Regions from separate parts of the Kitasatospora sp. NPDC058965 genome, predicted to be linked through region 1. Evidence: riboswitches for the same ligand, from Rfam matches in the RefSeq annotation. Region 1 holds a riboswitch; the other holds the start of a gene.

Region 1 (7,473 bases):
CGGCGTCCCCGCCGCCCCGCCCTGCGCGTTCATGCTGCCGAGCAGCTGACGGGCCAGGCCCAGCCCGGTGCCGCCCATGGTGAGCGCCTTGGCGAACATCTCGCCCATCCCCTCGGCGCCGTTGAGCAGCACCATGTGCTCCACGTTGCCGAACGCCTCGGCACCGGCCCGGACGATGTCCGGCCAGTTCTCGGCCAGCTGCTGGGCGACCACGGCCTCCTGGTTCTCGGCCAGCGCGGCCGCCCTGGCCTTGATCGCCTCGGCCTCGGCCAGACCCAGCGCGCGGGCCGCCTCGGCCGTCGCCAGGCCCTTGGCCTCGGCCGCCGCCGCCTCGGCCTGGCCGGTGGCCCGGGTCGCCTCGGCGGAGGCCTGACCGCGGGCCTTGGTGGCCTCGGCCTCGGCCAGCGCGGCGATCTTGACCCGGTTGGCCTCGGCCGCGGCGCGCAGCTCGGTCTCCTTCGCCTGCGCCTGCGCCGCCGAGATCCGGGCGTCGCGCTCGGCGTCGGCCTTGGTGCGGGTCTCGTACGCGGCGGCGTCGGCCGGCTTGCGGACGTCCGCCTGCAGCTGCTGCTCCCGGCGGAACGCCTCCAGCTCGGCGACCTTGGTCTCCTGGACCACGACCTCCTGGCGGGCGGCCGCCTGGGCGAGCGGTCCCGCCTGCAGCGCACGGGCCGCCGCAGTGTCCATCTCGGCCTGGTAACCGGCCTGCTGGATACCGGAGTTGCGGGTCGCCTCGGCCTTGCGGGCAAAGGCCTCCTGCTCCGCCTCGGTGGCCCGCCGGTCGGCCTCGGCGGCCGCGATGCGGGCGTCCCGCTGGACCGCCGCGGCGTGCGGGGCGGCCAGGTTCATGATGTAGCCGGTCGGGTCCAGGATCTCCTGGATCTGCAGCGAGTCGATGATCAGGCCGAGCTTCTCCATCTCGGCGCCGGAGGCGGCCCGGGTCTCCCCGGTCAGCCGCTCGCGGTCGCGGATCATCTCCTCGACCGTCAACCCGCCCACGATGGAGCGCAGGTGGCCGGCGAAGACGTTGTGCACCCGCTGGCCCATGTACTTCTGCTGGTCCAGGAAGCGGCGGGCGGCGTTGGCGATGGAGACCGTGTCGTCCCCGACCTTGAAGATCACCACGCCCTTGACCTGGACCGGGATGCCCTGCGAGGTCACGCACTCGACGTCCAGCTCGGCCTCGTTGAGGTCCAGCGAGAGCTTGCGGACCACCTGGATGCCCGGGGTGACCAGGGTCCCGCGGCCGGTGACCACCCGGAAGCCGAGTCCCTCGCCGAGGCCCTCGGTGCGGTGCTTCGAACCGGAGATGATGAGCGCCTCGTTGGGCTCCGCCACCCGCCAGCAGAGTTTGAAGACGATGACGATCAGAAGCAGTGCTGCCGCGGCGACACCCGCGATCGTGCCGATCAACACCGGCGGTTCCCCCTTCAGGGCACACCGATCCCGTGGCTGCGCTCGGTTGTGCAGGGATGCGCGGAAGCCGGTGGCGACAGGTGATTCTGCGCCCGATCACGCCGGTTGAAAAGAGCGGCGCGCGGCTCTTCCGGGGCTGGGACAGGACCGGGACGAGACCGCGACCTGACGCAGTCCGTGACGCCCGGTCAGCCGTGCAGCGGCGCCACGTAGACCGTGCGCGGCGGCTGGTACTCGACCACCACCACCTGGGTGCCGACCGGCAGCGGCTCGCCCGGCACCGCCGGGTAGGCCAGGAAGGCCTCGCTGCCGACCCGTTCCGGCACGTGCACCAGGACCTCGCCGACCAGCCCCGGGCCGACCTTCCCGGTGACCCGCCCGGTGTACCCGATCATCGCGCTCCCCCGTCCGCTCCGTCCGCGTCCAGTCTGCCCCAGCGCCCGCGGTGCGGACCCCTACTGGACCGGGCGCAGACCTGCGGCTACCGTGTTCACGTCTTTGGGCAGGCAAGTCCGCCTGCCAACGGGAGCTCGGAGCACCGGGCTGAGAGGGCACTGAAAGGTCACGCCGACGGGCGTGCCGAGGGCTGTGCCGACCGCAGGAACCTGGACCGGGTAATGCCGGCGTAGGGAGTAGAAGGTCAGATGACCACGTTCGATGACGCACGTCCGGCCACGGTCGAGTCCGCGGCCACCGGGTACCCGACCCCGGCCTGGCGCAAGGCCTACGTCGAGGGTTCCCGGCCCGACCTGCGGGTGCCGCTGCGCGAGGTGCAGCTCACCAACGGCCGCACCGTGCCGCTGTACGACACCTCCGGCCCGTACACCGACCCCTCCTACGAGCCCGACGTGCGCCGCGGCCTGCCCGCGCTGCGCGACCCGTGGATCCGCCAGCGCGGCGACGTCGAGGAGTACGACGGCCGCGAGGCGCGCCCCGAGGACGACGGGATCAAGCACACCGCGCCGCGCGGGGGCAACCTGCGCAACCTGGACGCCGTCTTCCCCGGCCGCCCGCGCCGCCCGCTGCGGGCCCGCGACGGGGTGGCGGTCACCCAGCTCGCCTACGCCAAGCAGGGCGTGGTCACCCCCGAGATGGAGTTCGTGGCCCTGCGCGAAGGCCTGGCACCGGAGTTCGTCCGGGACGAGGTGGCCCGCGGCTGCGCCGTGATCCCGGTCAACGTCAACCACCCGGAGGTGGAGCCGGCCATCATCGGCACCAACTTCCTGGTCAAGATCAACGCCAACATCGGCAACTCCGCGGTGACCTCCTCGATCGAGGAGGAGGTGGAGAAGATGACCTGGGCCACCCGCTGGGGCGCCGACACGGTGATGGACCTCTCCACCGGCCGCAACATCCACACCACCCGCGAGTGGATCCTGCGCAACTCCCCGGTCCCGATCGGCACCGTCCCGCTCTACCAGGCGCTGGAGAAGGTGGACGGCCGGGCCGAGGAGCTGAGCTGGGAGGTCTACCGGGACACCGTCATCGAGCAGTGCGAGCAGGGCGTCGACTACATGACGGTGCACGCCGGCGTGCTGCTGCGCTACGTCCCGCTGACGGCCCGTCGCAAGACCGGCATCGTCTCGCGCGGCGGCTCGATCATGGCCGCCTGGTGCCTGGCGCACCACCAGGAGAACTTCCTCTACACCAACTTCGAGGAGCTCTGCGACATCCTGCGCGCCTACGACGTCACCTTCTCCCTCGGTGACGGCCTGCGCCCGGGCTCGATCGCGGACGCCAACGACGAGGCGCAGTTCGCCGAGCTGCAGACCCTGGGCGAGCTGGGCCGGATCGCCCGCGCCAAGGACGTGCAGGTGATGATCGAGGGCCCGGGCCACGTCCCGATGCACAAGATCAAGGAGAACATGGATCTCCAGAAGGAGATCTGCGACGAGGCGCCGTTCTACACCCTCGGCCCGCTCACCACGGACGTGGCCCCCGGCTACGACCACATCACCTCGGGCATCGGCGCCGCGATGATCGCCTGGTGGGGCACCGCGATGCTCTGCTACGTCACCCCCAAGGAGCACCTGGGCCTGCCCAACCGGGACGACGTGAAGACCGGCGTGATCACCTACAAGATCGCCGCCCACGCCGCCGACCTGGCCAAGGGCCACCCCGGCGCCCAGGCCTGGGACGACGCCCTCTCCGACGCCCGCTTCGAGTTCCGCTGGGAGGACCAGTTCAACCTGGCCCTCGACCCGGAGACGGCCCGCGACTTCCACGACGAGACGCTGCCGGCGGAGCCCGCGAAGACGGCCCACTTCTGCTCGATGTGCGGGCCGAAGTTCTGCTCGATGAAGATCAGCAAATCCATCAATGAGAAGTTCGGCAACGGTGCTGCCTCGCCGGAGTACGACGAGGCCGCTGTCGAGGGCATGAAGGCCATGTCCGAGGAGTTCAAGGCCCAAGGCAACAAGGTCTACCTGCCGATGGCGGACTGACCAGACCCGCCGTCCGTCCGGGCCGGGAGCACCGTCCTGCTCCCGGTCTCGGAGGCGTGTGCACGGCTGCCCTGGGAGGCAGGAGGGGGGCTTCCAAGCGCAGCACGGGCTTACTGGTATGCATTCCGTCATGACCCAGCAGAACCAGGCTGCACCGGACGTCGCCGGGTGGGCGACCACCTGCCGCGCCATCACCAGCGACGTGCTGGCGGCCCTAGGCCTGCCCCAGGACCTTGTGCAGACCGATCCGGGCAGGGCGATGCGCCTCATCGAGGAACAACTCGCCGAGCGCGCGGCTGATCCCCATCTGCAGACCGAGCAGGACCGGATCTTCAACTCCCAGGTGATCATGGGGTTCACCGCCGAGTTCCTGATCAGCGTGCACGGAGCTCGGTGGGACTGGATGATCGACGCATCGTCACCCTTGGGCGGTCGCTGGGTCATCACGAGCTTCGCCCACCCGCTGGGCCAGGAGACGGTTCCGGTGGATGTTCCCGGACTCGCGTACGAGGCTGCGACCAGCGGGGACCCGAGCCTCGTGGACGTGATCAATCAGGCGGAGCGGCTCTCCATGATTCGGGTGTTGCGCTGATCGGCGGCTGACCTCGGGCGAAAGGCGGGTGACGTGCCGGTCAGAGAGACCTGTTGTCCTGCTTCTCAGGCTGAAGCGGTTGAGCCCTTCCTCGGTCCTCGGGGAAGGCTCGTGTCCTGTGCGGCTCACTCGTCCTGGAAGGCCTCCGCCGCCGCCGACTACCGGATGACCGGCCCCTGCCCGGATCGCCAGTCGTTGATCCGCTTGCGGATGCTCGGGACCATGGGCAAGCCGTCCACGTCACGCGGGTCGAACCAGGCAACCTCGAACGACTCGTCGGATACGCGCAGTTCGCCGCTGACGGGTCGGGCGAGCAGGCAGATGGAGAACTCCTGGCGCACTTCACCGTCGTCGTAGGCGAAGACGTGGCCGGGGTTGGTGTAGGTCCCCACGATGCCGGTGATCTCCACCTGGACGCCGGTCTCCTCGAAGGTCTCCCGGATACCGCACCCCGCGAGCGATTCGCCCAGCTCCATCTTCCCGCCAGGTAGCGCCCACATCCCGTTGTCGGTGCGCCGCTGGAGCAGGATGCGGCCGGACTCGTCCACGACGACCACCGAGGCGGCTGGAACGAGGCTGTTGGGCTTCGGTGCGTTCGGATCGTCCTCATAGTCACGCCTGGCCATGATCGGCTACCTCCCAGATGTTGCGCCCGCGACTCCAGAGCTCTTCGACGTGATCGGCGAACCGGTCGAACATGCCGTCGTCTTGGGCGCGCCTCAAGTGCATCATCGGCGAGTCATGGCCGACCCTGCGGGCAAGGATCGGCGTCACGATCATCTCGTCATCGAAGCGGAACACGGACAGGTTGACGTGACCGGTCTCGAACCGGCCCTCGATGTCCCCGACATCCCGAAGCCGTTGTAGCTCACTCATCGTCACGGCGATGCGGGTGGACAGCGTGAGCGGGACGCCTTCTTCGGCCTCGCGGGCCCGGGTGACCGGGCTGTCCGGGTCGCCGATCAGGAACCTGACCCGGCACCCGGTCTGAGCCTTCCGGCGGAGTGCGCCGGCCAGGTTCGCCTGCTCCAGCCACAGGAAGTAGTTGGTGTATCCCGCGAAGGTCAGCTCGCGCTGCGCTTTGGTGATGAGCGACCGCCAGAGCGAGGCGGGCGCCGCTGATCGGTAGGGGAACACCTGGATGACCTCACGGTCAGGTCCTGTCTTGAGCGCCGAACGGACGGCAGTTGGCCACAACGTGGATTCCTCCTCTCCCAGCGCCTCGCAGGCCGCCCATCGGTGTCGAGCGTGGGGGATGCGGGTGGGGTAGGCGATCCATCGGCCAACCGTCTTGGCGTCGACGCCACATGCCTCTGCGAGCTGCGCTTCGGTCATCTTGGCATTCGCCATCGCACGGCGGAGAGCGTGATTCATAGTTCACCTCTTGAGCCCGTAGAGGACGGGACGAACCGTATCGGTGAAGCGTCCCAAACGTCCCACAAACGCGGTAGGAACGCCCCGACGTGCAGCGGGAGCATCAGAGCGTGACAGAGCTTCGGCTCTCCGTGATCACGGATCACGTCCAACGCGCTCGAAAGGGGGCTCCGCCATGTCTGACACTGCATCATTCCCGGTTCCGCAGGAGTGGGATGTTGAGCCGGACCCGTTGGCTGTTCCGGCAGCCCGTCGGCTGGTGGTCGATATCGCGCGGTGCTGGCGCGTGCCGCTGTCGGACGACGCGTTGCGGGACGTCGAGTTGTGCACGAGCGAGCTGTTGGCGAACGCCATGGAGCACAGGAAGGCTCGGTGCAAGGTGACGGTGCGTTGGACGGGAATCCGCCTGCGGGTGGAGGTCGCGGACACCAGGCTCCGGCTCCCGAACCCGGACTCGGCGCAGGACACCGTGACGGGTGGTCGGGGCCTGATGCTGGTCGCGGGACTGTCCCACTCGTGGGGATGGGAGCCCGTCGGGGCCGGAAAGGTCGTGTGGTTTGAGACCGCAGCCGACCAGCTGGTGACGGGAGACGCGCGACTCGCGGTGCTCGTCCACGCCGCACAGGCCCGGGCTGACCCGCTCGTGCAGACAGCCTGATCACCCCTCAGCTCCACCTGGCCGCGCTGGGGAATCGTGGTCAGGTGGCCGGGCGGCACCGGCCGTTCACCCCCTTGTGGTCGGTGCCGCTCTTCGCTCCATAACCCGGTGCTCGGAAGCACAGGGTGATTGCCCTCAGATCTTCCGCCCAGTGGTGGGCGGGAGCAGACAAGGAAGGAGCACCACGTGGACGACACCACGAAGAAGCCGCTGATGAAGGCGAGCGGGCTGCTGATCGCGGTCGAGGAGCTGACCGCCGTCCAGGACAGGTACGACAGCCTCCGCTCCGACAACGCCGGCTCCTCCGGCGACTCGCCGTGGCCCGGTGGTGACGGCAACCTGACCGACGTCGAGTAGGACTCGGTCACCCCAGGGGCGGGGACTCGCGCACTGAGCGGGTTCCTGCCCCGTGCCCAGCACTCTCCTACGGAGGTAGCAGTGGAACACCGGTTGGTCACCGCCATCGAGACGGCCCTGAGCTGGGACGGCTCCGAACCGATCGGGACCGGCTTCGCGCTCGGCCGGATCGAGGATGATGCGCTTCTGTCGCGCATCCTCACCCCGAACAAACTCCTCGACATCGCCATGCGGCGCAGCCTCAACCGGCCGCAGTTCCGGGCCTTCCAGAACGGCGAGGAAGTCCACCCGGCCGTCTACTTCACCGACATCGTCAGCCCGCGCGGACAGTCCATCCCGATGGCCAACATGCACCGCCTCGGTGACCTGCTCCGGCAGGGGGCGACGCTGATCATGGACCAGGTCAACGTTTTCGACCCCACGATGGAAGTCACCTGCCGCGCCTTGCAGTGGTGGGCACGCGAGCGGGTGCAGGTGAACGCCTACCTCACCACGAACGACGCCGCCGGCTTCCCGCTGCACTGGGACGACCACGACGTGATCGTGGTTCAGCTCTCCGGGGAGAAGGACTGGGAGGTCCGCGCCACCTCCCGCACAGCGCCCATGTACCGAGACGCCGACCCCAACAACAT
Region 2 (7,473 bases), on a different contig from region 1:
ATCGCGGTCAGTTCGGCGGTGAGCTGCTCGTTGAGGAACTCGATGACCTCGGGGTCGCCCTTCATGGGGTGTGCCTTTCCTGGCTCGCTGGACGCTCTGGTTGGACGCATCCTGGCACCGCTACGGGTGATATTTCCAGTAAGTTCACGCTCACTCGTTTATGTGTCGGCTTGACCGATTTGCAGACTTTTTCGGCATATGGCGGGTCGCTGAGGCATTCGGTGGGGCGTGCGGTGCCGGAGTGGGGCGCGCACGGACTGATGACCGCCGTCTGTCACCATGGAGCCATGGGTCAGTCCGAGGAAGCAGCAGCAGGCCAGTCTGACCCCAGGCTCCCCCCGGGCCAGCGGCTGCAGCGCGGCTGGCCGGTGCTGCACTACGGCCCGGTGCCCCGGTTCAAGCCGGCCAGCTGGGACCTCCAGGTGTTCGGCGCCACCGCCTCCGGCGAGAAGCACAGCTGGGACCACGAGGCCTTCCACCGGCTGCCCCGGACCACGGTCCGGGCCGACTTCCACTGCGTGACCCGGTTCTCCATGCTGGACGCCGAGTGGAGCGGGGTGGCCGCGGCCACCGTGCTCGACCTGGTGCCGCCGGCCCCCGGGACCACCCACGTGATGGTCTGGGCCGAGTACGGCTACAGCGCCAACCTGACGCTCGGCGAGTTCGCCGACCCGAGCACCGTCCTGGCGACCCACCACGACGGCGACCCGCTGACCCTGGAGCACGGCTTCCCGGTCCGCCTGGTGGTCCCGGGCCGGTACGCCTGGAAGGGCCCCAAGTGGGTCCGCGCGGTGGAGTACATGACCGCCGACCGGCGCGGCTTCTGGGAGGAGCGCGGCTACCACAACCGCGCCGACCCGTGGCAGGAGCAGCGGTACTCCTACCAGGAGGAGCCGGGCGACGGCCCGCTCGGCTGAGACCCGCCCGGCCCCTAGAACTTGATGGTGACCGTGCTGCCCCTGGGCGCCGTCGACCCCGCCTGCGGGTTCTGGCTGGAGACCGAGCCGAGGCCGAAGAGGTTCAGCCCGCTGGTCTTCACCTTGAACCCGGCCGTGGTCAGCGCCTTGGTCGCGTCCGACTCGCTCATCCCGGTCACGCCGGGCACCGGGACCGGCTGCGCGCCCTTGGAGACGGTCAGCGTCACGGTGCTGCCGGGCGCGGCCGTGCCGGTCACGTCCTGGGCGGCGACCGCACCGGCCGGCGCGGTGTCCGAGTAGGCCTGGTCGGTGGCCAGCGCCACCTTGAAGCCCGCGTCGGTGAGCTGCGACTGCGCCTGGTCGATCGGCTTGCCGGTGACGTCCGGCACCGGGACCGGCGCCGCGCCCTTGGAGACCACCAGGGCCACCGGCGCGTTCGGCGCCAGCGGCTGCCCCGGCGCCGGCGAGGTGGAGATCACCGAGCCCTGCGGCACGGTCGGGCTGAAGTCCTCGGTCGTGGTCCCGGGGGTCAGCCGGGCCGCGCCGAGCTGGGCGCGGGCCTGGTCCAGCGGCCTGCCGGTGACGTCGGGCACCGCGATCCGCTCCGGGCCCTTGGAGAGGGTGACCTTGACCCCGTCGCTCTTCTGCACCTTCTGGCCCACCGCCGGGTCGGTGGAGATCACCTGGCCGGACGGCACGGTCTCGCTGAAGGCCTGCACGAAGCGGGCGCTCAACCCGGCCCCGTCCAGCGTGCTGCGGGCCTGCGCCTGGCTGAGGCCCAGCACGCCGGGCACCGTCGTGTAGACCGCGCCGGAGAGCAGGTAGCTGGTGGTGGCCACCACCGCGGCCAGCACCGCCAGCACCACGCCCCAGACCAGACCGCGGCGCGGGCGCCGGGCGCGCGGCGGACGGGCCGGGCGCACCGGCTCCGGCTCGTGGTACGGGCGGGTCGGCGGCAGCAGCGGCTGCGGCAGCACGCTGGTGCGCTCCGGCGGCGGGCCGGACAGCACCGAGGTGGGCTCGCTGGTGCCGAACCGCGGGGCCGGCCGGGTGGCGGCGGGCGGCTCGGCGTCGAGTTGGGCCGGGGTCAGCCGACGGCGCGCCCGCTGCAGGGCGGCGAGCAGTTCCACCGCGTCCCACGGCCGGGCCTGCGGGTCGCGGGCGGTGGCGGCGCGCACTATCGCGTCCAGCTCCGGCGGCAGCCCGGGGACGGCGAGCGAGGGGGCCGGCACGTCCTCGTTGAGGTGACGGTAGATCACCTGCAGCGGGTTCTCGCCGGTGTAGGGCTTGCTGCCGGTCAGCAGCTCGTACAGCATGATCCCGGCCGCGTAGACGTCCACCCGCTGGTCGGTGCCGTCCTGCGGCTGGATCTGCTCCGGCGCCAAGTACGAGACGGTGCCCATGATCTGACCGGGCGTGGTGGTGTCGGTCACCGAGGCGCCGGTGAGCTGGCGGACCAGGCCGAAGTCGGCGACCTTGACCAGGCCGCCGTCGGTGATCAGCACGTTCTCCGGCTTCACGTCCCGGTGCACCAGGCCGGCCCGGTGCGCGGCGCCGAGCGCGGCCAGCACCGGCTCCAGCACGTCCAGCGCCGCCCGCACCGAGAGCGCGCCGCGGTCGCCGAGCAGGTCGCGCAGGGTCCGCCCGGGCACGTACTCCATGGCCAGGAAGACCACGCCGCCGTCCGCGCCCTGGTCGAAGACGTTGACCACGTTGGGGTGCGAGAGCCTGGCCACGGCCTTGGCCTCGCGGATGAAGCGGTCGGTGAACCCGTCGTCGCCGGCCAGCGCCCGGTGCATCACCTTGAGCGCCAGCACCCGGTCCAGCCGGGTGTCGGTGCCGCGGTAGACGGTGGCCATGCCGCCCACCGCGATCCGCGCCTCGACCCGGTAGCGGCCGTCGAGCAGCGCGCCGATCAGGGGGTCGTTCAACGTCGTGTCCACCGTAGGAGTGTAGGGGCGGGCAGGGCACGGTTGGGTGTCGACCACGTCCTGGTTCCGTACCCCGCCCGCCGTACGGGCCGTCAGAAGGCGGGGCGCTCGCGGTGGTCGAGGTCGGCCCGGCCGGCCATCGCCGAGGAGGCCTCGGCGTGGAACCGGCGCGGGATCCGGCCGGCCCGGTGCGCCAGCCGGCCGGCCTCGCAGGCCCGGCGCATCGCGTCCGCCATCAGCACCGGCTCCTGCGCCCGGGTGACGGCCGAGGCCAGCATCACCGCGGAGCAGCCCAGTTCCATCGCCAGCGCCACGTCGGAGGCGGTGCCCGCGCCGGCGTCCAGGATCACCGGGACACCGGCGCCCTCGACGATCAGCTGGAAGTTGTGCGGGTTGCGGATGCCCAGCCCGGAGCCGATCGGCGAGCCGAGCGGCATGATCGCCGCACAGCCCACGTCCTCCAGCTTGCGGGCCAGCACCGGGTCGTCGTTGGTGTAGGGCAGCACGGTGAAGCCGTCGTCCACCAGCGTCTCGGCGGCGTCCAGCAGTTCGATCGGGTCCGGCAGCAGGGTCCGCTCGTCGGCGATGACCTCCAGCTTGACCCAGTCGGTGCCCAGCGCCTCGCGGGCCAGTCGGGCGGTCAGCACCGCCTCGCCGGCCGTGAAGCAGCCGGCCGTGTTGGGCAGCACCCGGATCCCGTTGCGGACCAGCACGTCCAGCACCGAGCCCTGGGTGTCCGGGGCGACCCGGCGCATCGCGACGGTGGTCAGCTCGGTCCCGGAGACCCGCAGCGCCTGCTCCAGCACGTCCAGGCTGGGCGCGCCGCCGGTGCCCATGATCAGGCGGGAGGTGAAGGCGGTGCCGCCGAGGTGGAAGAGGTCGTCGGCCACGGCTCAGCCCCCCTGGACGGCGGTGAGGATCTCGACCCGGTCGCCGGCGGCGAGGCGGGTGTCGGACCAGGCGCCGCGCGGCACCACGGTCTCGTTGACCGCGGCGGCCACCCCGGCGGCGGCCCGGGTCAGCTCGGCGACCAGGTCGGCGAGGGTGGCGGGTCCGGCGAGCTCGCGCGGCTCGCCGTTGACGGTCAGCGGGATCTGGTTCATGCGGAGCTCCTGGCGAAGCGGCTGGGGGAGAAGGGGGCGGCGAGGGCGGGGACGGTGCCGGTGGCCAGGTACTCGGCGAGCAGGTCGGCGGTGACCGGGGTGAGCAGCACGCCGTTGCGGTAGTGGCCGGTGGCGGCGACCAGGCCGGGCAGCGCGGTCGGGCCGAGCAGCGGGGCGTTGTCCGGCGAGCCCGGGCGCAGGCCGGCGCCGGTCTCCACCAGCGGCAGCTCGGTGATCCCGGGGACCAGCTCGTGCGCGTCGCGCAGCAGCTCGTAGACGCCGCCGGCGGTGACCGTGGTGTCGTAGCCCTGCTCCTCGCTGGTGGCGCCGACCACCAGCTCGCCGTCGGCGCGCGGGACCAGGTACAGGTGGGCGCCGCGGACCACGGCGCGCACGTTGCGGGACAGGAACGGGCGGTACGGCGCGGGGATCCGCAGCCGCAGGATCTGCCCCTTGACCGGGCGGACCGGCGGCAGCACCCCGTCCGGCAGGCCGGGCAGCCGGTGGCTGCGGCAGCCGGCCGCCAGCACGGTCCGACCGGCCGTCACCCGCTCGCCGGTGCCGGTGCGCACCCCGACCGCCCGGTCGTGCTCGACCAGCAGCTCGGCGGCCTCGGCGCGGTGCAGCACGACGCCGGCCCGCTCGCAGGCCCGCAGCAGCGCGGTCAGCAGCCGGCGGCCGTCCACCTGGTGGTCGTCGGCCACGTGCAGGCCGCCGCGGACGCCGGGGGCCAGCATCGGTTCGAGCTTGCGGGCCTCGCGGCCGGTGACCCAGGTCGAGTCCAGGCCGAGCCGCTGGTGGAACGCGTGCAGCTCGCCCAGCTCGGCCTTGTCGTCGGCGTCCAGCGCGACGGCCAGGGTGCCGGTGGCGCGGTAGCCGGTCTCCAGGCCGGTGGCGGCCGCCAGCTCGGCGGCGAACTCGGCGTACCGCCGGTTGGAGGCGATCCCGAGGTGCAGCAGCGGCTCCTCGCCGTACTGCAGTTCGGTGACCGGGGCCAGCATGCCGGCGGCGACCAGGGCCGCCCCGCCGCCGGGCCGCGGGTCGAGCACGGTGACGGCCAGGCCCCGCTGGCGGGCCCGCCAGGCCACCGCGAGCCCGATGATGCCGCCGCCCACGACCAGGACGTCGGTTCGCGCACCGTCTTCCAAGCGCGTCAAGAGAACGGTTCTCCCTTCGCCGGAATGACCCGGATCAGGTTCGGACGGTCGCAGGCCGCGCAGCCCGCCTCTCAGCCCGGTGCGCCGGGCTCCCGTGAGGATGCCCCCACCATAACGCCGGTCCCGCACCGCGTTGAAGCGACCGCCCATGGGGTGGGACGCCCGCCGCTACAGTGGGCCGGTGGCTGATGAGCGTGTGGTGATCGTCGGGGCGGGGATGGCCGGGGCGCAGTGCGCGGTGGCGCTGCGCGAGGGGGGCTGGTCGGGGGCGGTGACCCTGGTGGGGGCGGAGCAGCACCTGCCGTACGACCGCCCGCCGCTCTCCAAGGACGTGCTGCTGGGCAAGGCGGACCGGACCGCCTTCGAGCTGGACTGGGCGGAGCTGGGCGTGGACCTGGCGCTCGGCCGCACCGCGACCGGGCTGGCCGCGGGGGTGCTGGCGACCGACGCCGGCGAGCTGCGCTACGACCACTTGGTGCTCGCCACCGGGGCCAGGGCCGTGCCGCTGCCCGGCGCGGGGAACGAGCGGCTGCTGCGCACCCTGGACGACGCGCTGGCACTGCGTCAGGTGCTCACCCCCGGTCAGCACCTGGTGCTGGTCGGGGCCGGCTGGATCGGTGCCGAGACCGCGACCGCGGCCCGGCAGCTGGGCTGCGAGGTGACCGTGCTGGAGGCCGCCGCGGCCCCGCTGGCCGACGCCCTGCCGCCGGAGCTGACCGCCCCGATGGAGCGCTGGTACGCCGAGGCCGGGGTCCGGCTGCGGCTCGGCGCCCGGGTCGCCGCCGTGGAGCCCGGCGCGGTGCGGCTGGCCGACGGCACCGCGGTGCCCGCCGACCAGGTGGTGGTCGGCATCGGCGCCCGCCCCGACACCGGCTGGCTGGCCGGCGGTCCGGTGGAGCTGGACGCCACCGGCGCCGTCGTCACCGACGACCGGCTGCGCACCTCGCTGCCCGGGGTGTACGCGGCCGGCGACTGCGCCTCCTACCCCTCGGCCCGGTTCGGCGGACGGATCACCGTCCAGCACTGGGACCACGCGCTGCACTCCGGCCGCGCGGCGGCCGCGGCGGTGCTCGGCACGGACCTGCCCTACGACCCGGTCCCCTACTTCTGGTCCGAGCAGTTCGGCCGCATGGTGCAGTACGCCGGCCGGCACGCCGCCGGCGACGAGCTGGTGTGGCGCGGTTCGCCCGAGGACCCGCAGTGGAGCGCGCTGTGGCTGCGCGACGGCGCCCTCACCGCGCTGCTCACCGTGGACCGCCCGCGCGACCTGGCCCAGGGCCGGCGCCTGGTCGAGCAGCGCCCGCAGCTCGATCCGGCCGCGGCCGCGGACCCGGAGGTGCCCCTGAAGTCGGCGGTGGGTGCGCGCCGGGCCTGACAGGTGGCAGGCTGGTCCCGTGAGTAGCGAGACGGAATCCACCATTGAAGCCCTGGTCACGGACTGGGCCTACCTGCCCGACATCTCGGAGCGCTGGGGGGTGCTGGTCACCGAGGTGCGTCAGATGGTCAAGGACCACAAGCTGATCGCGGTGCGCCGCGGTCCCAACAACGCGCTGCAGGTGCCGGCCGCCTTCATCGAGGACGACGGCCTGGTCAAGCACCTGGCCGGCACCCTGACCGTGCTGCGGGACGGCCGGTTCACCGACGAGGAGATCCTGGAGTGGCTCTTCACCGATGACCCGTCGTTGCCCGGCAGCCCGATCCAGGCCCTGCGCGAGAACCGCGGCACCGAGGTGAAGCGCCGCGCCCAGGCGCTCTCCCTGTGACCGCCGGCGCCGCGTACCGGGCGAAGCTGGCCGCGGCCAGGCTCTACCTGTGCACCGACGCCCGCCGCGAGCAGGGCGACCTGCCCGAGTTCCTGGACGCGGTGCTGGCCGGCGGCGTCGACATCGTGCAGCTGCGCGACAAGAACCTGGAGGCCAAGCAGGAGCTGGAGTACCTGGAGCTGTTCGCGGACGCGGCGGCCCGGCACGGCAAGCTCTTCGCGGTCAACGACCGGGCGGACGTGGCGCACGCGGCCCGGCCCCAGGTGCTGCACCTGGGCCAGGACGACCTGCCGGTGCCGGCCGCCCGGGCGGTCCTGGGCCGGGACGTGGTGATCGGCCGCTCCTGCCACGCCGAGTCCGAGGTGGCCGCGGCGATCGCCGAGCCGGGCGTGGACTACTTCTGCACCGGCCCGGTCTGGCCCACCCCGACCAAGCCGGGCCGTCCGGCGCCGGGCCTGGGCCTGGTGGAGTACGCGGCGAAGCAGGACACCGACCGCCCGTGGTTCGCGATCGGCGGCATCGACCTGGGCAACCTGGACCAGGTGCTGGCGGCCGGCGCCACCCGGGTGGTGGTGGTCCGCGCGATCACCGCGGCCGAGGAC

Evidence for each region. Region 1 has a riboswitch for thiamine pyrophosphate ahead of thiC (phosphomethylpyrimidine synthase ThiC). Riboswitches for the same ligand answer to the same signal wherever they lie in the genome.
Region 2: another riboswitch for thiamine pyrophosphate. It lies ahead of thiO (glycine oxidase ThiO); the one in region 1 lies ahead of thiC (phosphomethylpyrimidine synthase ThiC).

The regions. Positions count from the first base shown of each region.
Region 1 is NZ_JBHYKG010000297.1:205-7,677, forward strand. It holds gene ACFW1A_RS32940 (SPFH domain-containing protein) at 1-1,416, opposite strand, end outside; gene ACFW1A_RS32945 (hypothetical protein) at 1,605-1,811, opposite strand; TPP riboswitch at 1,929-2,066, shown strand; gene thiC (phosphomethylpyrimidine synthase ThiC) at 2,061-3,860, shown strand; gene ACFW1A_RS32955 (hypothetical protein) at 3,991-4,452, shown strand; gene ACFW1A_RS32960 (NUDIX domain-containing protein) at 4,611-5,078, opposite strand; gene ACFW1A_RS32965 (DUF5919 domain-containing protein) at 5,065-5,787, opposite strand; gene ACFW1A_RS32970 (ATP-binding protein) at 6,002-6,484, shown strand; gene ACFW1A_RS32975 (hypothetical protein) at 6,671-6,841, shown strand; gene ACFW1A_RS32980 (JmjC domain-containing protein) at 6,923-7,473, shown strand, end outside.
Region 2 is NZ_JBHYKG010000133.1:14,654-22,126, forward strand. It holds gene bfr (bacterioferritin) at 1-65, opposite strand, end outside; gene ACFW1A_RS21960 (sulfite oxidase-like oxidoreductase) at 288-917, shown strand; gene pknB (Stk1 family PASTA domain-containing Ser/Thr kinase) at 932-2,860, opposite strand; gene ACFW1A_RS21970 (thiazole synthase) at 2,941-3,738, opposite strand; gene thiS (sulfur carrier protein ThiS) at 3,742-3,951, opposite strand; gene thiO (glycine oxidase ThiO) at 3,948-5,108, opposite strand; TPP riboswitch at 5,103-5,214, opposite strand; gene ACFW1A_RS21985 (NAD(P)/FAD-dependent oxidoreductase) at 5,257-6,483, shown strand; gene ACFW1A_RS21990 (Rv2175c family DNA-binding protein) at 6,503-6,871, shown strand; gene thiE (thiamine phosphate synthase) at 6,868-7,473, shown strand, end outside.